Regions from separate parts of the Oceanobacillus sp. FSL W8-0428 genome, predicted to be linked through region 2. Evidence: riboswitches for the same ligand, from Rfam matches in the RefSeq annotation. Region 2 holds a riboswitch; each other region holds the start of a gene.

Region 1 (5,512 bases), 490 kb from region 2:
GGACGATTTTCTTTTGGGCTTGGTTTATCGGCTATGCACCGATGCTTATCGTATTTATCAGCCGTATCTCCAGAGGAAGAACCATTCGTGAGCTTGTTATTGCAGTTTCCGTAGTAGCACCGCTTGTAACAAATTTCTGGTTCTCCATTGTCGGTGGAACAGGTGTTTTCTTTGAAATAGAAAAACCGGGTTCTATTTCTGACGCATTAACTGATGGCGGAATGCCAGCTGCAGTTATGGCAATTACTGATCAGCTTCCTTTAGGCACAGTAATGGGAGTTGCTTTCTTGCTTGTATCTATTATCTTTGTTGCAACAACAGCAGATACAATGTCTTATACAGTGGCAGCAACATTAACAGGGCATGATAATCCTACACGCTGGCTGCGTGTAGTATGGGCCGTCCTTTTTGGAGCTTTCACAGCAGTTATTCTTACAATCGGGGAAGATAGTATTACATCGATTCAAAATTCCATTGTTATTACGGCAGTCCCAGTATCGTTATTGATTTTACCGCCGTTATGGAATGCACCGAAGATTGCCAAGAAAATGGCGCTGGAACAAGGGCTTATTTGGCAGCGTGAGATGCGTAAAAAAGAAGATAAGAAATATAATTAATGAAGAAATTTCAAATAAGACGAGCTGCTGAAAAGATTTTGCTTTCAGCAGCTCGTTTTTAATTTCATTTACTTTTTATAGCTACATACATTGGAAGGATTCAATACTATTTAAATCCATTCCAAAATAAACCCAACGAAAACCATTCCAGCGGAATCCGGCAATAGAATTTCTGCCTAGAAATGTCGGAAAGGCCCAAAAACCGTTGCCGCGATTTGGCCAAATATAAGTGAAGCGGAACATGCAATGTCTGATCCCGCCAGGGTCGACAGCAAATGCCTGCACCTGTTGTTTTTGCGGTACAAAGTTTGGCGGCGGTCCCATCGGAGGCTGGCTGTTCATGCCGCCCATTTCTGCTGGTCCTGATTGCTGTCCGGGACCTCCTCCACTTCCTGGAAAGTTTGGAAAAGAGGGTGTAGACGGGGCTGGAGGCCAACTTGGAAAAGCACCTTCATTTCCCCCCTGGTTGCTATTCGGAGGGCCGGGGAACATATTATCTACAAATTGATCTGTATTAAAATCTGGGAAAGGAGATTCATTCCCACCTCCGCCTGGAAAGCCAGGGGGGAAGTTGCTAATTCGATCCTGTGATGGAAGATTATGCTGTCCATGTTGAAACGGCATATTATCAGCAGCAGGATGCTGTTCCTGGTAATAGCCGCCTGGCCCGCCAGTTTCTCCTTCTGGACCCCCTGCAAAGAATCCATTGGAATAATCATGCTGTGGTGCCGGCTGAAAATAATTATTTAGCATCTTTCCGGGCAGGTTATTCTGTTTGTTTTCCTCGCCATTTGGCTGCTGTGGTTGAAAATAACTCATAATTTTCCTCCTCTAATAGGCTAATGTTCCTTAATAGCATATGAGGCATCTGTATTATTTGCGCTTCATAACAAACAGATTGGGCGAAATAACTAGTCTGACGAAGTTCTTTCATTAATTCTAGCTAGACTAAAGCTTATCTACAGCTTCTTTAATATTATCTGCTTCTGTAACAGCAGTAATAAAAGAAACGCCATCAGCACCTGCTTCTATAACAGAGCTTGCGTTATCTGTCTGGATACCGCCGATTGCCACAACAGGTATGTCTGGAAACTGCGAGCGGATAGTATGAATCCATTCTAAGCCTACAGCCTGCTTTGCATCTTCTTTTGTAGCAGTTGCAAAAATTGGTCCAACGCCAATATAATCCACTAAATCGAGCGGACTTTGGTCAAGCTCCTGTGGTGTAGATATCGACAGGCCAATGATTTTATCCGGGAACTTAGCCCGGACTTCCTTGACAGGCATATCATCCTGCCCTACATGTATACCGTCTGCATCCAATTCCTCGGCCAGCTCAATATTATCATTAATAAAAAATGGAATATCATGTTTTCGGCATTGCTCTCGCAAGCTTTTACCCAGCTTAATCTTTTCCTCACCATTTAACGAGCCGGTGCCTTTTTCCCGAAATTGAAATGAAGTAATACCTGCAGTGAGTGCCTCCTCTAAAACAGTGTGAGGATCCCTGTGACAATTTTGGCTTCCCATAATAAAATATTTTCTTAATTGTTCTCTATTAAATTCCATCTTCAGTGCCTCCATTTAGTTGCTTGGGTGTAAAGGATAAAGCATCCATAAAGCTTGGCAAAAAGGTTCCCGGTCCTTGCACATGAGACTGCTCTGCTGCATGCTCTGCGGCCAGTCCGTAGAAACTGAGTGCAGTACGGAGCTGTTCCCCGACTGGATAAGAAGTAGTCAGACATGCTGCTACAACAGATCCTAATAAACATCCCGCCCCGGTAATACTGGAGAGAAGCGGATGCCCAGTCTGGTTATAAATTAATTTCTGATCGGCATAGATAACATCTGTTTTTCCGGTTACTACAATCGCAGTATCAAATTGTTTCCTGGCTTTTTCTGCAATATCATCTATATTTCCTTCCCCAATAGAATCCACTCCCCGTGTTTGAATATCTGCATTAACCAAGGAAGCAATTTCACCTGCATTCCCTTTAATAACTGTTGGGCGTACATCTTGTAAAATTCTTTCTATTACTTCTTTCCGAAAAGAAGTAGCAGCTGCGCCAACAGGATCAAGAACTACAGGAATTCCCTTTTCATTGGCAGCTTTCCCTGCTGCAATCATTGCTTCAATTTCATTTTCTAAAATGGTACCAATATTTAAAACAAGTGCATCTGCAATTTTGGCCATATCTGCTGCTTCTCTTAATTCCTTTGCCATAACAGGACTGCCACCAAAGGCAAGCAGTCCGTTAGCACTAAAGTTCATGACAACCTGATTGGTTAAATGATGAATGAGAGGCGTGTTGTTTCTGACTTGCTGGATAATATCAGGATTCATGTGTGATCTCCCTTCCTGCATTTTCCCGGATTGCCCAGTGGTTCGTCGGGCCATTCCCTTTTCCAAGCTCAAATGATTTGGAAATAGCTGCAGTCACAAAAGCTTTTGCGTGTTTTACCGCCTCTGAAAGTGGATAACCTTTACCTAAATAAGCAGCAATGGCAGCAGCATAGGTACAGCCGGTTCCATGCGTATTCTTTGTATCAATACGATCAGCAGCGTAGCTATGCATCTGTTTGCCGTCATAAAGAAAATCAACAGCCTGTCCTTTTAGATGTCCACCTTTAACTAAGGCAGCATCAACATCATACTCGTGAACGAGATATTCTGCAGCATTTTTCATATCTTCTGTAGACGCAATAGATAAGCCGGTCAGAAATTCTGCTTCTGGAATATTTGGTGTAACAACCGTCGTTAAAGGAAGAAGATACTGCCGCAAAAAGCTGCGGGCCTCTTCATTAATTAAAGCGTCACCGCTGGTCGCAACCATAACAGGGTCCATCACATATGGCGCATCAACCTTTCTTAATTTTTGAGCGATTAATTCCATCATTGGCTTACTTGCAATCATTCCTGTTTTCACTGCATGAATTGGCATGTCCTCAATGACTGCATCCAGTTGATCCTCAATCATAGAAAGAGGCATATGCTCAACAGAACGGACTCCTGTTGTATTTTGGGCCACAACAGAAGTAATTACAGACATACCATAGGTTTTTAACTCTTGAAATGTTTTTAAATCCGCCTGAATACCAGCACCACCGCTCGGGTCTGTGCCGGCAATTGTTAATGCACAACGAACCTGACTCATAATAAAAATCCTCCTTAGGATTGTAAAATAATTTATTTTGTTAAAGAAAACTGCCGTGCTGGCAGACGGCTGACTAACAGCCAACCAATCAAAGCGCCGGAGACGCTGCTGACAATAAACGGCGGGATAAATGCAAGTGCCCCTACTGAGCTTCCCATCAGGAGATTCGCAATAGGAACAGCAAAGAATGAACCAATAATCCCTGTGCCAATTATTTCTCCAAAAGCAGCCATTGAATATTTTTGTGTTTTCTTATATAATACCCCGGCAACAAATGCTCCAATCATTGCTCCGGGGAAAGCAACGAGTGTTCCCAGACCTAAAAGGTTTCTGAGCAGGCTGATCATTAATGCGACAATGACTGCCGGCCCCGGTCCAAGTATGATTGCAGCAATGACATTAATGGCATGCTGTACTGGATAAGCTCTGGCAACCCCTGCGGGAAACCAGAGCAATTGAGAGCCAATTGTTCCAATAGCTATAAAAACAGCCATCAGCGTTAATAAGCGTGTACGGTTTTTCAATCCAATCATCTCCTCTATATGTCTAGCTCCATGCGCCAAACTTTAGAGATTTCACGTCACGCCCTACGATAAAGAAGACTTACTGATTGGCAAGCCGTCAGGCGCAGACAGAAGTATAGTCGCGCTTATGCCCTGCGGGTGAAAGTCAACATCGGTTTAAAGTAAAGGAAGGTCGACTAAAAGCAGGCTGAAGCCTAACGTCGGCATACCCCTAAAGGGGCATGTTTCCTTTATCTCAAGGGTGAAGGAAGTTCGACTAAAGTCGAACCACCCCCAAAGATCGGGAGCGCAATCTCTACGTTTTTAAACAGGCGCTTTTCGCTTTTCTTTTTGGAATGAAAAGTAAACTACTTTGTAAAAATAAAAAATCAGGCTTTATAGAGAAGCCTGATTTGGTATACTGAGAGTAATCATAAGTTGATTGACTACTTCCCTACGCTGGTATTAGCCAGATCAGGTTTGTAAGAGTCGGAAAGTAAGCATGCTTCCCTCTCAGCCCGCAGTTTTGGGCTCCCCTAGTAGTTGCTTTTCATTATTTTCTTTGAATCTACTGTATCAAAGATTTAACTGTTTGTCATGAAATAATAATCAGGCTTAAAAGCTATCAAAATAGAATGGAATGAATTCTTTATGGATAGAGAGGTATAAAGCATGTTAAGAATGAACGAAATTGAATATCGTCAAGGAGATCAAACATTATTTCCGAGGATAGATATAGAAATAAAATCTGGAGAAATCAAAGCAATTCAGTCCACTGTTAATGTGCGTGCAGTCTTACTGCAAATGATTTCCGGAGAAGAAAGTGTACGAAAGGGTTTTATTCAGATACACCATAAAACACTGGAGGAGGATAAGCAGAAATACTTTTCCTCTTTAGGAATTTGCTGGTATGAAGAAGGTATTTATGAACGGTTACAGGTAAAGGAATATTTGACATTTATCGGGTCCTTATATCAAAGCAAGGCTTCTATAAAAGAAGTTCTACAGCTGGTTCAACTGGAGGAAAAAGCAAGATGGAAAATGCATCAGTTGAATCGATCCGAAAAACGCCGGGTCCAATTTGGCAGAATATTAATGCAGGAATCAGAAGTTGTTATTTTTGAAGAGCCTGAGGTAAATGTAGACTTAGAAACGAAACGTGTACTTCATCAATTTGTCGAGATTTTGCAGGAAAAGCAAAAAGCGGTATTGATTTTAACAACAAGTACGGAGAGTG
Region 2 (5,512 bases):
TATCCTCTTCTCTCTGAAATGCAGCGATTGTTTTCAGCTTGTTGTACTGATGCTGATGAAAAGCAAGCTTCATAATCCCCTTATGAATATACTGAATATCAATCCCTGATTTTTCATACAGCTCTTCGGATAAATCTTTAAATAATGCTCTGCTCTCTTGTGCAAATTGGAAAAGAGGGCTCTTCTCTGCAAATTCTCCTTGAGCTCCTAACATTCCAGCTGCAGCACTTGATGCCTCACATCCGATTTGATCCCTTTCTACTATCAGCACCCGATAGCCTCTTTTAGCCAGCTGATAAGCAATAGAACAGCCAATTACCCCACCGCCTACAATAATTTGATCAAACTGTTTTTTCACCTTCACCCACCTTCCCAAGTATCCAACACTTCCCGGTAAGCCTCGACAGTTTGCACCGGATTATCCGCCTTCCAAATACCGGACATTATCGCTGCCCCGGCTGCCCCTGCCTTCATTACTTCTTTCGTTCGTTCCGGAGTAATCCCGCCAATAGCGTAGACCGGAACAGATAATACATTGGTGATTTCCCGAAGGTCAGCTAATCCTCTCGGCTGCTGGCCAGGCTTGGACCTGCTGGGATAGAGATGACCATACAGCACATAATCTGCCCCTTCCCGTTGAGCCTGTTCTGCTTCCAGTAAGGAATGAACAGACTTCCCTGTTAAGAGCGCAGAGAAGCACTTTTTCACAAGCGGCATGGAAGGACTGTGATGTGCCAGCTGGACACCTGCACACTGTTTCATCACAGCGATATCAGCCCGGTCATTTACAATTACTTTCGCTAATGGAAATTCGATGCTTTCTAATGCTTCAATTATTTCCATGATTTCCTTTGCTGTCTTCTTTTTCTCCCGGATATGCAGAAAATCAATATCTCTATGAATCCGCTTAATTATTTGCAAATGCTGTTTAGTAAAATTTCCATCACTGATAAGATGTAATTGTTTGCCCATGCCATTGCTCCTTTCTTTCATTTCCCGAGAATCAGCGGAAGAAACGAAAAAGGCCACTCATCCATTGGATAAGTGGCCCTGATTATATAAAAATTCAGCGATCGAATTATATATCGTCATGTTCCTGCCACTTCCCTACGCTAGTGCTAACCAGATCAGGTTCAAAGGGTCCGAATATTCGTCTCAGCCAAAAGCTCCCCTAGTGTTGACTATTTAATTTTCGAATTACAATTAAAGGATAACATATAATTTTTTATTTTCAAAGTTATTTTTACAGTCTCTCTTTTTTCTGCTTATGAATAATTTGTCTAGCCTTGCTTTGCATAGTTAACAGAAGCAGCATACAAATAATAAGTTAATCCTGTTTGTTGATTCTCTAACATATTTTTGTGAAATTCATCAGTAATAAAAAACCACGTTGATTCAACAAACCCTTGTGAGTCTACCTTCATAATGTTGTCATTGATATACTTAATATGCTCAGAGATAAGCTGCTTGACCCTTTCATCATTTACTGTCCATCCCTTTTTTAAAGCAAAAGCCATTTTATCCATAAACGCTTTCGATTCTCTGGCTGATTCATTTAATTCCTCCGCTTCAATATTATCTACAGGGATTTCGTATTGATAAGTTTCCTGCAGATATTCATTTTGCTCTTTTAACTGTTCCTGCCATTGTTCTTGATTTAACCCTTTAAACATATTTTGATTATCCATCACTTCTCCACGCTCCTCAAAATATATAGTTTCGTTAAGAGTATTTAATATCAGATTCATTCGTTCTCTCTTGTCTTCTATCAGTCTCTTTTGTTCCATTAACATATCGTAACGGCTTTTTTTCTCATACAATATTTTCTGAATAGACTCTAATGAAAAATCTAATTCACGATAAAACAAAATATGCTGTAATTTTTCTAATTCCTTTTTCCCATATAAACGATATCCAGCTTCTGTGATTTCCCTCGGCTCTAACAGTCCAATCTTATGATAATGATAAAGTGTTTTGATCGTTATTCCGGTTAAATCAGCTACTTGCTTAACCGTCAGCATATGAAACTCACCTCCTCATAAATAAACAATAGACTCCTACCTAAGGCAAGAGTCAACAACCATTTTGATATTCTAAAAAAAATATTTCTTATTATTCTAATCTCAATACTTAAACTACATGGAAAAGTCATCTTTCAACAAATCAAAAAAATCCCCTATTGCCGTTTTTAACAATAAGGGATTGGTACGCGTATATCTAGCTGCTATTCTGTTAAACCATCAATCTCCATCACTTCAATGGTTGCAGTACCATTATCCATCAGCTGTGCTTCTGCCTCGATATTATCTCCCTGTTCCAGAAAGATTGCTAATGGAGCCTTGCTGGCATTTACAGTATAGATCGTTGTATCGTTTTCAAGTAAAAATTGGATAATCTGCCCCTGCTCTGTCGAGTTCACAACTACACGACTGACGGTTCCTTGAACAGTCTCAGTGACAGTATCACCAGTAGCTCCCGTGTTTCCAGGATCCTGTAACAGAGCCATCCGATAGGCATCCAAAGCAGCATTTGCGGTATCGCCAAACACGACAAAGTCTGAATCATTCGCTTTAATGTAGGCATACTGCTTATGCAATCCATTCGGATCCAGTACATTGACAACCCAGGTTGGATTTCCGTCAACATTGTATAGAACAGGCATATACCCTTCCCATTTCTTCTCCGGGAATTCCTTATTAACGATTTGCTTTGCTCCTTCACTGTCCATAATACCGTTGTTCTTCTTACCGCCATAATAGGTCAGCTCTCCGGTTCGTGCATTAACTAATGTATAGCCTAATGCAGAATCGATATTTTCCTTCGGGGAGGTCATATCGGTAAAATAAAACATATCTCCATTCTCATCAAACATTGGTGTAACCCCAGATTCCGTGCCAGATTGGTTAGGCAGCTTCACATCTCTCTTGCCAAAGACGCTGTTTAACCAGCCATGAACATATTTCCCATAATAATCATTCGTTAACGTAGCCATTTCTGAGCTTACAGATCCTTCAATAAAGTCTGGAGCCTCGTCTGTTTGATAAGCATTCATTTCACCAGTGACCGGATCAATCACCACAACCTGAAGCTTATCCAGGTTTGGTTTATTTGTAATATTCATCGGCTTATAAATGGTTTGAACATACCATGGCTTTCCATCATCATCCACTTCTATTTGTGCTTCTCCACCTTGTATATATTGCGGAAACTTATTATAAATTACACGCTGCACATATTTATGAAAATAGCTGGAATTTGTATATTCCATAGGCTCCTCTTCAAACGTTGGCTGTGCGTTTACATCTGTTGCAGAAATCGTAAAGTACCCAGCTGTTTCTTTTCCACGGACAAACTTCCAAAAGTCGGCGAATTCAACAGGAGCAACGTAAACAATTTCATCTCTCACCTGCTGTACCTGTAGCTTGCCTAAGTCATAGAATTGGGCGTTTGGCACAACACTCATTGCCTTTTGAATCTTGTTACGTGCAAATTCAGGGGCCACTGTAATCGGTGTTTCATCCTTAGATAACGGCTTTGCCTCGGACTCTTCATTTACTGTGATCGTATTATGTGCATTGTCCAATACTGTAAAACCGGTAATGATTACAGCGATAAATAATAACAGTCCTAATCCAAAAATGCTGAACAATGGTATAAACAGCTTTTTCTCCATAAAATTATTCGGCTTTAATATTGCCGTCAAAGCCGGTGCAAGGACAATAGCAGTAATTAAATTAATCAATAGCATATTCGGAATAGTAATTGCCGGCATCATAAAATAGTTAATGACGGCTAAAACAATAAAACCAAAAACAAATAATCCAAAAGCAAATTTCAGCGCCCGCCCTGTTTGTACCGATGAAGCAAAAGCTACTACAACTGCTACAATCACGTATAAAATCATACTTATTAAAGTTGCTAATAAAATTCCCATCTTCTGCTCTTCCTCTCTTATTGCTGTATCTATATTTACGATAAAGCACCAAGAAAGGATTCATTTTTTATGTAAGTAATTACCGACACTCACCAAGCTATGTTGATACTAATAAAAAAGACAATACCCCAAATAGAAAGAGGTACCATCTTTTTTAATGTCATTAATTACTGATTTCCTTTTTTAACCCATTCAGCAGCTGTAACTGTGCGCTCTGCCTGATGTTTCACAGCAGCTTGTACATCTTCAACCATTTTTCCATCCTGATCGACAGTAACACTAGTTCCATATGGATTTCCACCAGCTGCAAATACAGATTCATCAGAGTAACCTGGAGGAACGATGATTGCTCCCCAGTGCATCATGCTGGTATATAGTGACAGAATAGTTGCTTCCTGACCGCCATGCGGGTTCTGTGCAGAAGACATCGCACTGACCACTTTGTTAACGGTTTTTCCGCTTGCCCAAAGCCCGCCTTGGATATCTAAAAACTGTTTCATTTGCGAAGGCATGTTTCCGAAACGTGTTGGTGTGCTGAAAATAATTGCATCTGCCCACTCAAGATCTTCTGAAGCTGCAACCGGAACATCTTTTGTTGCTTCCACTGTAGCTTTCCATACCGGATTTCCTTCAATAACTGATTCTGGAGCTAATTCCTGTACTTTTAATACTCTTACTTCAGCACCTTTAGCTTCAGCCGCTTCTGCTGCCCATTTTGCCATTTGGTAGTTGGTACCACCCATACTGTAAAAAATAACTGCTACTTTTGTATTTGACATACTTTCCATCTCCTTCGATTCATTTGATTTTCCAAATAATTTATCTAAAAATCCCATTTGCTGCACCTCTTTCAACGCAAGCCCTGTCCTCCGATATCTGACATCATTCTTTTTATCCCTCATTCATTAATTTTTATACCAAATACAATTTATTTTGCTAAATAAATCAGCATACAAAGGTACCGGGTTTAATCATAAGGTTTTATAAGCTTTGCCGAAGATTCTCAGAAAACATGGACCAAATTAAAGCAATAATTCGTTTTAAAGATAATTTTTTCCTTAATTGCATTTAATTCAATCTTATTTAATTAATTTATATTGAATTAAATATAATTATAGGCTTTATATTTCTATTTGTCAACAAATTATTAACTAAACTTTTGTATGGAAGATAAAGAATCAGTCTAAATTAAACCTGCAAAGCACAGACTCCATTTAAAATTCCCGTATAAATTAGCGTAAATCAGAGAAAATAAGGCTAAGCTTCGAGCAAAATGATTAAAAATTGAGGTGTTATATATGAACCAGCCTTACCAATGCCCCAGATGTAAAACAAACCGTTCCCGATTTAATATCATTGAACAAATAGCAAATCCGGTCAAATTGGATGCCAACACCGGTGCAGTGTTAAATGATTATGAGCAGGATCCATTAGAGGTTTTTCATATTGCTTACAACGGTCCGGATAAAAGGATACAGTGCGGAGCATGCGGTTTAATTGAGGATGAAAATACTTTTGCAAATACAAATGCGCAATAATTACAACTATGGAGGATGGATATAGATGACTAAAAATCGA
Region 3 (5,512 bases), 1.7 Mb from region 2:
ATTAACTTCTTAGTCATAATCCCGTCTCCTTTATCTATCATCTGAGTAATATTATTTTATCATGTTTGCAGAGAACTGCATAATATGCACATTTACTTACTAAACAGGATAACCTTTATAGAGTTGCTTCATAACAATTAGATATGAGTGCTTATTTAATGACTCAACTTTCGCACTTGAGAATAAGCATCTATACCTTGCTATTCAAAAATAAACATCTCCATCATTTTTCCTGCTTGTATGTTGTTAAATCATCCTTCTATTGAAATGAAAATTGTGTATAGCTCCTGCAACCAACCACTACACTTTCTATGGGGACGGCTTCAGCTAATTTGAAAAGAAAACCGCTTTTCAAGTTAGCTGAAGAGCATGTCCCTAGGAAAGCAAAACGGTCCGCCGCAGCGGTAGCTTTACACGTTACCCTCTTTCTATATCGAGTTTATGCTTTGTCAAGAGATAGATGGAAGGAATAATCAACACCTGTTTCTATGATAAGCAAGTTATTTTTTAAGGTGCGAAAGTTGAGTTAATGAGAAAAGTCATCGCTATGACCATAGCGATGACTTAATCTTTCGGAATATATACATGTATGGCTGTACCTTTATTTACTTCACTGTCCACAACGATTTCTCCCTGATGGACTTCTACAATATGCTTTACAATGGCTAAACCTAAACCGGTGCCGCCTGTGTTCCTGCTTCGATCTTTATCGACCCGGTAAAACCGTTCGAATATCCTTTGTATTACCTTTTGCTCCATCCCTATTCCAGTATCCTCAACTGAAAAATGGACACGATGTTCATCCTCGGATACTTTAAGATTCACATCTCCTCCAGAAGGTGTATAGTTAATTGCATTGTCCACAAGATTGATAATTACCTGCTTTAATTTTTCAACATCTGCATGAATGCTTATATCGGAGGAAATAGATGTTGCCAAATTCAACTCTTTCTTCTCTGCTTTTTGTTCTAATGACGGCAGAACTGCATCTATCATCTGTTTGACATTAAAGTCTTCTTTTTCCAGTTGAAAACCTTCTCTTTCTAAACGGGAAAGTTCTAATAGATCCTCAATGAGTAACTGTAATCGGTGACTTTCTTTATAAATAATCTCTATAAATTCCTCTGCTGCTTTTTCATCATGCTGTGCCTCTTTTAATGTTTCTGCAAATCCTCGTATTGAAGTAATTGGTGTACGCAGCTCATGAGAAACATTTGCCACAAAATCCTTGCGCATCTTTTCCAGCCGCTTTAATTCTGTAATATCGTAAATAACCAGAACAGCACCTTTAATCATATTATGCTCATTAAAAATAGGTGCGGCAATTACCTCCATGTAATTTTTAGTCAACCCGCGTTTATTTTTAAATTGTTGTTTGACTGGCTGCTCATATAGAAATGTTTTTTGAACAACATCGTGCATCGCCTCATTTTGAAATACATCATAATATAAATGACCGCGATATTGTTTCTCATTTCCGTGAAACATCTCTAGAAATCCACGATTTACAAGATGGACGTATCCTTTCTCATCAATAAGGACAAGACCGTTTTTCATGTTGTCAATAATAGAAGTTAACTGCTCAGCATGCATTTGCTCCTGAATGGTAATCTCATTCATATTTCGGGCTAATTTATTAATATTTTTACTCAATTGCTCCATTTCTTCACTATTTCCATTATAGAAACGGGCAGAGTAATTTCCTCTAATCATTTCATTTACTGTTTTGGAAGCTTTTTTCAGTGGTCTCGTGTATTTATTATAGAATTGCATAAATATAATAGAAATCACTAAAAATTCAAATAAAATAATAGCAATGGTAAATACCCAGTTTCCTTCAGCTTGTACCATTAACCATCCGGATAATATCAGGACAATTGTGATACCAAGTATATTGGGGAACAAGGCTTTAGAAAATAAAATCTTCATTTAAACCGGCTCCTCTAATTTATAACCTAATCCACGGACTGTTTTAATATAAACAGGTTTTTTTGAATTTGGTTCAATTTTATCCCGCAGATGACTTACATGAACATCAACAATCCTTGTGTCACCAACAAAATCGTAATCCCACACACTGCTGAGTAATTGATCTCTGGAAATAACCTTTCCTTTATGTTTAGCCAAATAGTACAGCAGTTCAAACTCTTTTCTGGTAAAAGTAATTAATTCTCCATTCATTTCTGCTTCATAGCGTTCTGGATAAATAATCAAGTCCTTTATTCTGATAGATTGGTAACTGTTTTCCTGTGGGCGCTGCGTTCTTCTAATAATTGCTTTGACTCGGGCAACCACTTCTTTTGGACTGAACGGCTTTGTCAAATAATCGTCTGCTCCAAGCTCCAGCCCAAGAATTTTATCAATTTCTTCATCTTTTGCTGTAAGCATTAATATTGGTGTATCAATATCATTTTTTCTTAATTTCCTGCATACTTCCATCCCATCTAGTTTTGGGAGCATTAAATCTAAAATAATTAATTCATAGTTACCCGCAGCAGCCTTTTGATAAGCTTCTTCTCCATCGTATGCTACATCTGTGGTAAAACCGGCATTTTCGATATTATATTTTAGTAAAGTAACAATCGATTGCTCATCATCTACAATTAGAATCTGTTTTCCCATTTAGAAAAATCCCCCCTATTTCATATATATGCTTACGTAGATGAAAATTTCACCCCGAAGCATTTTTTCTCCTGCTGAACAGGAATGTTGATTACTTCTATTTTTCATGTAATCATTTCTTTTATTTTCTTTATTCTACCATTATTCACGAACATAGCCTATTACATAAGTAAATGTTAATAAAACTTAACAAAAACGATGCAAATCATGAGTCATTAAAATTCGGAACGGATCACTCTTATACATTTAATTCTTTATTCTTTACAGAAAAAAACCTGAAGCGATAAATGCTGCAGGTTTTTTGTGTGAGGGAGTTCTTCAAAAGTATAGTTTATTCACAGATTAATTCTCAAGAACATAACCGTCCGTCTATGAATACCAAACTGAATAACAGCGTGTTCTCTGCCCTTTTATTTTAAATTTTTCCTGTTAATGTTCTCGGCTGTTTATAGAACAGAAGAAACACAATAATTAGACTCAGTATAAAAGATGGAATCATATAAGATGAATTATAGATTAATGAATAGAGCCAGGCCGGCTGCCCGTCTACCGCAGATCCGAAGAAAACCATTCCTGCAATATAATGACAAACAAAACGTGCAGCAGAACCCAAAAATACTCCAATTAAAATATAAGAAAAAGCTTTCTTCATCTGCTTACCTTTTATACTTTCCACAACCTGTTTAGAGACTATTCCTGCCAGGCCGACAACAGTAAATGCTAACCCATACTCAATAATCCCCTGTACTGGATGCATAATGAAAGCCGTCCCTGTCGCAACCTGTAATACTCCCCAAAGAAACCCTGATAAAAGACCGCCTTTAAGTCCCCAGCGAAAAGCAACAATAAAAATAGGAATCATTGCAAAAGATACGGAGCCACCTTGTGGCCAGAGCTTAAACCCTATCGGTAAAATATCCAGTAATAATGCGAAGGCAGTAAATATTGCTACCTCAACTAAAAATAGTGTTTTATTTTTCAATTTCTTCTCCCCCAAATACATGACGCTATGCCAAAATCAAATTTATTTTTTTCATAGCTTCAACAGTCTTTTTTTACACAACAAAAAAGTAATGCCAAGGGAGTCTTCTTGATGGCGATATTCTTAAAAGAGAGTACATCTCTACAGAACATCTAAAACTCCGCTCACACATTACTTTTATATCCATCAAAAAGTCCACAATCCCTACGCCAGCGCTAACTGACAGGTTCAAAGGGTCAGAACATGAATAATGTTCACTCTCAGCCAATGGCTCCCCTTGCAGGCTTTTTTTATTCACTTTTTTGTATAGGTTCAGTATAAATCACTTTACAGTAAATCGCAATAGCTTATACTACTTTTGAAGTTTCTTCGCCAATTCTAAAAATGCCTGGACATCTTGTTCACAGATTTCTATTGCATTTTCCCAGAAATCAGGTTTTGTTAAGTCAACCTGCAGATGCTTTTCGGCAAGCTCTTCAACTGTCAATCGGCCTGTATCTCTTAATAAAGCAGTATATTTTTTTTCAAAGTTTCCTTCGTAATCCTGTGCATATGCATAGATTCCCTGGCTGAATAAATATCCAAAAGTATAAGGGAAATTATAAAACGGCACACCAGTAATATGGAAATGCAGCTTAGATGCCCAGAAATGCGGATCATATTCTGATAGATTGTCACAATACGCTTCTTTTTGCGCCTCTACCATAAGCTCATTTAATCTGTCTGTGCTTACCATTCCTTGCTTACGCTCTTCATAGAATTGCTTCTCAAATAAGAACCGTGCATGGATATTCATAAAGAAGGCAATACTGCGCGATACTTTATCCTCCAGCAATGTCAGTTTTTCTTCGTCTGTTTTAGCCATTTTCACAGATGCATCAGCTACAATCATTTCAGCAAAGGTAGAAGCAGTTTCTGCTACATTCATTGCATAGCCTTGGTTTAATCCGTTCACATCGTTCATCACATACTGATGATAGCCATGTCCCAGCTCATGAGCCAATGTAGCTATATTAGAAGGAGTTCCTGAATAGGTCATAAAGATACGTGTTTGTTCGCTGGCAGGAAAGCTTGTACAGAATCCGCCCGGACGTTTTCCTGCCCGATCTTCTGCTTCAATCCATCGTTTTTCAAATGCCATTTGTGCGAAATCTGCCATCTGTGGACTAAAACCCCGGAACTGATCAACAATAAAAGCTGCTCCTTCATCATAGCTCTTTTTTTCTACCTTTGATTGAATAGGAGCATTCACATCAAAAATACTTAATTGATCTAAATTTAATAGAGTTGCTTTTTGATTTAAGTATTCTACAAATAAAGGCTTATGCTTCTCGATTGCTCCCCACATAGCATTTAATGTTTTTTCCCTCATCCGGTTCTTTTCTAGAGGCTCTTTTAAAACATTATCCCATTCATAATGCTTATATGTTTGCAGACGGAAACCTGCCAAGTGGTTTAAGGTTTGCCCAAATAAGTCTTCATTCTCTTTCCAGGCTTTGCTTATTTGCCGGAATACATATTCTCTTTGCTCACGGTCTGGTGTTGATAATTTATTAGAAGCCTGTCCGACAGAATAACTTTGTGTCTCTCCGTCTTCTGCAATATCAATTTTCATATTGCCGACAATGGTTCCGTACATCTGATTCCACGCATGATACCCATCGACAGCTAAATCGCCGATTAAAATTTCTTCATTTTTAGATAATTGTTCGCGTGCTCGTTCTCTTCTTTCAGTCAATATAAATTTAAGAGGTTTTATCGCTTCCTGTTCTAATAATATATCCCAGTTTGCGTCTGTTATCGCTCCCAGTTTTTGATCGATTATTTTTGTCAAAGCACTGCTTGAAGCTTGTACTTGAGCTGCCTCAGCAACATATAAAGCAGCCTGTTTATCTGTTACATCCTGCG
Region 4 (5,512 bases), 980 kb from region 2:
TTCAGCAAGTTCATCCAATTTTTCAATCAGCCACTTACCGATGGAACCAAATTCATCCGAGCTGTACATTTTCACCCATTCTCCGTACTGCTCATGCTCCAGCGCACCCGGCTTCTTCGCCAGCTCCAGACCAATTTCGTGATAACTCCAGGCACACGGCAGAATTGCTGCAATCAAAGCTGCTAAAGAGCCCTTCTGCGCTTCTGCAAGCATGTTACTGCTGTAAGCAAGAGTTACAGGACCTGGAACAGTAGATTCCAGTTCATCCCTTGAAATACCAAGATGTTCAGCATACTGACGATGAAGATCCATTTCAAAATTTAACGTTTCGTCCAGCGATTTAGCAAACCCGGACATCGTATCTAAATCTTTTGCAAGCACCGTTCCCAACGCAATTACTTTGGAGTACTCTATCAAATACTTGTAATCCTGACACATATAAAATTTAAATGCCTCTATATCGAGTGTTCCATTACCAATCCCTTGTACAAATGGATGCTGATGACTTTTCTCCCAAACCGGGTCTGCTTTCTTGCGAATACGCTCTGAAAATTTCATGTTATAAAAGCTCCTTTTATATATTTTTTATGAACAACGCTATTTCTGTTTTTTTGTATTACACCATTTCAAAATAAACCGCAGTAATGACGCTGTATAGTCTAATAGCTCATCTATATCTATCTGTTCATCGACTGCATGAGCGTGCTTTAATTCTCCTGGGCCATAGCAGACAGTAGGAATACCATAGGCTGCAAGCCATCCCCCATCTGTTACTGTTTCAGACATACGACTGGAAGCTTTCTTACCGAATGCTTCCTGATGACTCTCCTGTAAAAGAGCAAAGGCTGCATGCTCCTCATCTACTGAGAATGATGGGAAAATTTCACCCCGGTCAACAATCATCGATTCGCCCCCCCACTCAAATTCCGGCGGATTGTCTCTCATCCAGACGTCTGCTTCCGCTGTTTTTCGTAAATGCAGCTCAATTTCTTCTGCGACCTGTTCAGCTGTCTCATCCGGATAATAGTGAACGGTAATCCACAGGCGGCATTCATCTGCGATAAATGCGGCATGTCTACCTCCCTCAATAACTGCAGGGTTAATCGTATTCGTGCCCGACGGGAAACCTGGATAAGATTTAGTCACTGCCCAATGGCGCTCCAGCTCCTGCAGGGCAGTAATCAGCTTGTTCATCTTTTCAATCGCACTCGCTCCCTTCATTCCGCCTCCTGCATGAATAAGTTGTCTACGTGTACCATCATGATGCGTGGTTGGGCTTTTCACTATAACCCAGCCCGTAATAACACCGCCCTGTCCATGAATTTCACAATGACTAGTGTCTGCAACAATGGCATAATCTGCTGTATAACCACGCTCACCACATTGCTTCGTTCCTGCTTCGCCAACTTCTTCACCAATGACTGATTGAAGAATGACATCTCCTCCCAGCTCAACCTGATGGTCATGCAAAATTCTCATAGCAAATAAACAAGCTGCCAGTCCACCTTTCATATCCGCTGCGCCACGTCCGTATAATGTACGGTCTTCTACTGTCGGTTGAAATGGCGCATGCTTCCATTTTTCATCCTCTTCAATAGAAGCGACATCGACATGTGCATTAAGAATCAAACTATTATATGCATCAGAAGAAGTTCCTTGTAGACGGCCGACGACATTTGGATCCCCCGGATAAACATCCCATTGTTCTGTTTCAAAACCCATTTTCTTCAAATACTTTGCAATATAAGCCTGGATATCCGCTGTATTTCTTGCAGGCGGCGCCGGTGTCCTGAAGCGAATCAAATCGCTGAGTAGCTCTACCAGCTCTTTCTCCCGGTTCCATACATCCTGAACTATTTTATCCATTAAAATAAACCTCCTTTAAAGCACGCAAAAAAGCCATCTCCCCAGGAAGGAAGATGGCAGAAAGTTTTATCTCATTTGCCTATAGGCATATCCCGCCCACTTCCCTCCGCTAGTACAAACTAGATCAGGTTGGTAAGGGTTAAGGCAGTATATACATGCCTCTCTCAGCTTTATAAGCACCCCTAGTGGATTATTGCGTATTTACTTGTCAGCTTTAGATTACCATAAGGGTTTACAGGCGTAAAGCAGGATTTTATCAAAGATTATTCTGTACCTGTTTGTCTTTTCGCTATTGGGAATCTTTTCTCTCTTATTTTTAATGTCATATGTTTTTATGGGAAAAGCTGTTATAAGTGTTGTTCAATCCTATAGTGGCAATAAAATAGAAATCGAGGCTTTTATTTTCAATAAAGAGCGTGATTATAATGCCGGCCTCCATAGCACAAATTCATACTATTTGCATTTATCCTTTTACGCGGAAGATATAGAAGAAGAAACTTTTATTTCCAAACAAGTATCCTCTCGTATTTTTCCTCAAAATCGTGATTTAATAAATATCCGTTATCCTGAAGGCCAGCCTTATAAAGCGTACATATCAGGAACCAAATTCAGTGATTTTATAGGATCTAGTTTTATTATTTACAGCTGTGTTATCATCGTTACCGCTTTATTAATATATGCAGCCATATTAATGCGAAGAAAGAAGAAAACTGGATCTTATTATAAAAAACAGAAAAAGGATTTTTCAAATAAGTAACGAATACATAGTATATACCATTCACAGAAAGGAGCCTCATTTATGCTTATTCAGCCAAAAAAATTATCGCCTGGTGATAAAGTAGCAACTGTCAGCCTTTCCTGGGGAGGAGCTGGTGAACCATCACTGCGTTGGCGCTATGAACAGGGCGTGGAACGCTTAGAATCCGTCTTTGGACTTGAAGTTGTACCAATGCCCAACAGCTTAAAAGGACAAGCTTACATAGCTGAACACCCCAAGGCACGGGCTGAGGATTTAATGACCGCTTTTCAGGATCCTGAAATCAAAGGGATTATTTCTAATATTGGCGGAGATGATAGTATCCGCCTGCTTCCCTATATTGATTTTGATATTATCCGTAAAAACCCAAAGATTTTTATGGGTTTCTCTGACACGACGATTGCCCATTTATTCTGCTTCCATGCAGGATTATCTTCCTTCTACGGTCCGGCAATTATGACAGACTTTGCAGAAAATGTTGCAATGGATGATTACACAGTGAATGCCATTCAAAACATGCTTTTTAAAGTGGAAGCAGTCGGCAATATCTCTGCACCGGAGAAATGGACAAGTGAATTCCTGGAATGGGATATTTCCAATAAATTCATTGCAAGAACAAGATATCCTGATCGGGGTTATGAACTCCTGCAGGGAAGCGGTATCGCAAAAGGAAACCTTATCGGAGGCTGTATCGAAGTACTTGAATTTGCCAAAGGAACAGAAATCTGGCCACAGCAGGGAGCATGGAAGAATAGCATTCTCTTCTTTGAAACATCCGAGGAGCAGACAGAGCCCGAGTTAATAAAAAGATGGCTTAGAAACTATGCAGCTCAAGGAATACTCCACCAGGCAAATGGAATGATTTTTGCAAAACCTTATGGGGAGGTACATTATGAAGCATATAAGGAAATTATCTTATCTGTTCTAGCAGAAAGCGGGCTGGTTGATCTTCCTGTTCTTTATGGTGTTTCTTTTGGACATACTGAACCAAAAACACCTATCCCATATGGAAGATTAGCACAAGTTGATTGCCATCAAGCATCCTTTTCGATTATAGAAGCAGCTGTTACGGATTAAGGACAGCTGCTTTTCTTTAGTTAGAATAGATTTACGCCTCTCTCATTATTAAATCAAATAAGACAGTGATATACTATTGATATACTTCCTGTTTAGAAATGTTAGTTAAACGAAGTAATGACTAAGCTCTTCTGAGGCTTCGCGCTCTCTCCATTGCTCTTTTTCCCATAAAGGTTAACAATAAAATTATCCTGATTAGAAGAGTCAAGAGAAAGATTATGCCCCTATAACTACTTCCTGCTTCATGCAAATAGGGAATTTGTAGTAAGATAGAATAGAATGGGCACCATCGCTAAAGGCGGATATTAAATAAGCCGTCCAACCATATGCAGGAGGAATTTGAGGTATGCAAAAACTTATTATTCCTGAAGAGGATATTGTGCTTGCTATATGTATGTACATTGCTGAAGAACAGAATATGAATGCAGATGACGTCCAGGTAGAGTTGTTTTATGATGATTACACTGGTTTTTCAGCAGAAATCATAACGCCGTCCGGAAAACAGGAATGGATGACCAAGCAAATTATTACTGCATTAAGAAAATGGATCAAAGAGAATCTTCATGCTGATCCATATGCAGGCTTAAAGCTGGATTTAAACAGACGAAACGGCATTTACGCGCGCCTTCGCAGTGATAGCTAGTTTCTCATAAAAACTTGATAATATTTTTTAAGCTTATTTACATATTTTCAAATGATTCAAGGCCAACAGCCTCTATTCAATTGAATATAGCATTTATTTTAATTTTTTCTTAACAAGTTTTCTTTTGACAAAAAAGAGCAGGAAGGCCTCCTGGCATGTACGTACATATAAAACAGTTAACAACCCTTTTATTTCCTTTGGATAAAAAAATAAAAGGGTTTTCATTTGCCGTTCTTTATTTTTTTCTCTCCTGTTCTGATTCCTCGTACAAGCTCATATACTAAAATATCGAGCAGACAGGAAAGGAGAGATATGTTGGAGTTTATACAGACAGTCGGACAAATTCTCCTTATCAATATTTTATTAAGCGGGGATAATGCTATTGTCATTGCGATGGCGAGCCGAAATCTTCCGGAACATCTTCAAACACGCGCCATCCGCTGGGGAACTTTTGGAGCAATTGCGCTTCGTATCCTCTTTGTTTTTATCATGATTTACTTGCTACAGCTGCCTTTTATTCAACTAATTGGCGGATTTCTCCTATTGTATGTAGCATATAAATTACTGGTTGATAAGCAGGATCAAAGTCAGATGAAGAGCGGGAATTCTTTGCGTGAGGCGATAACAATTATTATTTTTGCAGATGTCATCATGAGTCTGGATAATGTACTGGCCATCGCTGCCATTGCAGACAGCGATTTGCTGCTGGTAATTGCCGGAATCATTTTAAGTATCCCGATTATTTTAACAGCCAGTGAACTCATTCTAAAATTAATCCAGCGCTTCCCAATTATTATTTATATCGGTGCAGGCTTACTTGCTTGGACAGCTGGAAAGATGCTGTTAGAAGAGGCATTTGTACAGCAGCTTTTCGCTTCAATGAAATATGGACAGCTTATCTTCCTCAATATCCTTACTATTTCCATTCTATTTATTGGTAAGTGGCGCAGAAATCAATTAGAAATGACCGTATAAAAAAACCTCTTATGTGACAAAACATCGCATAAGAGGTTTTTTTAGCTGCAGTTTTACAAACTTTGATAGGTTTTTGCTTTTTTAAATAGTACTGTTGTAATAATCAAGCCTATCGCCGCAAAGCTTAGCAGGATAACTTGAATAGAAATATCAGCAGCTGACAATCCAGAAACAAGAGCATATGAAATTGGATC

What was found. A riboswitch is a leader RNA that binds a small molecule or an ion and turns the genes downstream of it on or off. The one in region 2 is predicted to bind thiamine pyrophosphate.
Region 1: linked by a shared signal. The riboswitch ahead of thiW (energy coupling factor transporter S component ThiW) and the one ahead of MKY30_RS08595 (thiamine phosphate synthase) in region 2 are both predicted to bind thiamine pyrophosphate.
Region 3: linked by a shared signal. The riboswitch ahead of thiT (energy-coupled thiamine transporter ThiT) and the one ahead of MKY30_RS08595 (thiamine phosphate synthase) in region 2 are both predicted to bind thiamine pyrophosphate.
Region 4: linked by a shared signal. The riboswitch ahead of MKY30_RS03815 (acetylornithine deacetylase) and the one ahead of MKY30_RS08595 (thiamine phosphate synthase) in region 2 are both predicted to bind thiamine pyrophosphate.

What each region holds. Positions count from the first base shown of each region.
Region 1 is NZ_JBBORB010000001.1:2,335,549-2,341,060, forward strand. Features, by position in the region: gene MKY30_RS10905 (BCCT family transporter) at 1-617, shown strand, start outside; gene MKY30_RS10910 (hypothetical protein) at 699-1,436, opposite strand; gene thiE (thiamine phosphate synthase) at 1,566-2,186, opposite strand; gene thiM (hydroxyethylthiazole kinase) at 2,176-2,961, opposite strand; gene thiD (bifunctional hydroxymethylpyrimidine kinase/phosphomethylpyrimidine kinase) at 2,951-3,772, opposite strand; gene thiW (energy coupling factor transporter S component ThiW) at 3,805-4,296, opposite strand; TPP riboswitch at 4,710-4,823, opposite strand; gene MKY30_RS10935 (LytTR family transcriptional regulator DNA-binding domain-containing protein) at 4,948-5,512, shown strand, end outside.
Region 2 is NZ_JBBORB010000001.1:1,847,049-1,852,560, reverse strand. Features, by position in the region: gene thiO (glycine oxidase ThiO) at 1-358, opposite strand, end outside; gene MKY30_RS08595 (thiamine phosphate synthase) at 361-972, opposite strand; TPP riboswitch at 1,088-1,183, opposite strand; gene MKY30_RS08590 (MerR family transcriptional regulator) at 1,281-2,021, opposite strand; gene MKY30_RS08585 (DNA-binding protein) at 2,225-3,934, opposite strand; gene wrbA (NAD(P)H:quinone oxidoreductase type IV) at 4,102-4,713, opposite strand; gene MKY30_RS08575 (DNA alkylation repair protein) at 5,233-5,472, shown strand; gene MKY30_RS08570 (small acid-soluble spore protein P) at 5,498-5,512, shown strand, end outside.
Region 3 is NZ_JBBORB010000001.1:3,586,768-3,592,279, reverse strand. Features, by position in the region: gene polA (DNA polymerase I) at 1-17, opposite strand, end outside; gene pnpS (two-component system histidine kinase PnpS) at 565-1,929, opposite strand; gene MKY30_RS17110 (response regulator transcription factor) at 1,930-2,622, opposite strand; gene thiT (energy-coupled thiamine transporter ThiT) at 3,038-3,625, opposite strand; TPP riboswitch at 3,788-3,892, opposite strand; gene MKY30_RS17100 (M3 family oligoendopeptidase) at 3,957-5,512, opposite strand, start outside.
Region 4 is NZ_JBBORB010000001.1:869,199-874,710, forward strand. Features, by position in the region: gene tenA (thiaminase II) at 1-558, opposite strand, end outside; gene MKY30_RS03815 (acetylornithine deacetylase) at 598-1,866, opposite strand; TPP riboswitch at 1,951-2,060, opposite strand; gene MKY30_RS03820 (hypothetical protein) at 2,201-2,623, shown strand; gene MKY30_RS03825 (S66 family peptidase) at 2,666-3,700, shown strand; gene MKY30_RS03830 (DUF2653 family protein) at 4,047-4,343, shown strand; gene MKY30_RS03835 (TerC family protein) at 4,656-5,318, shown strand; gene MKY30_RS03840 (MFS transporter) at 5,372-5,512, opposite strand, start outside.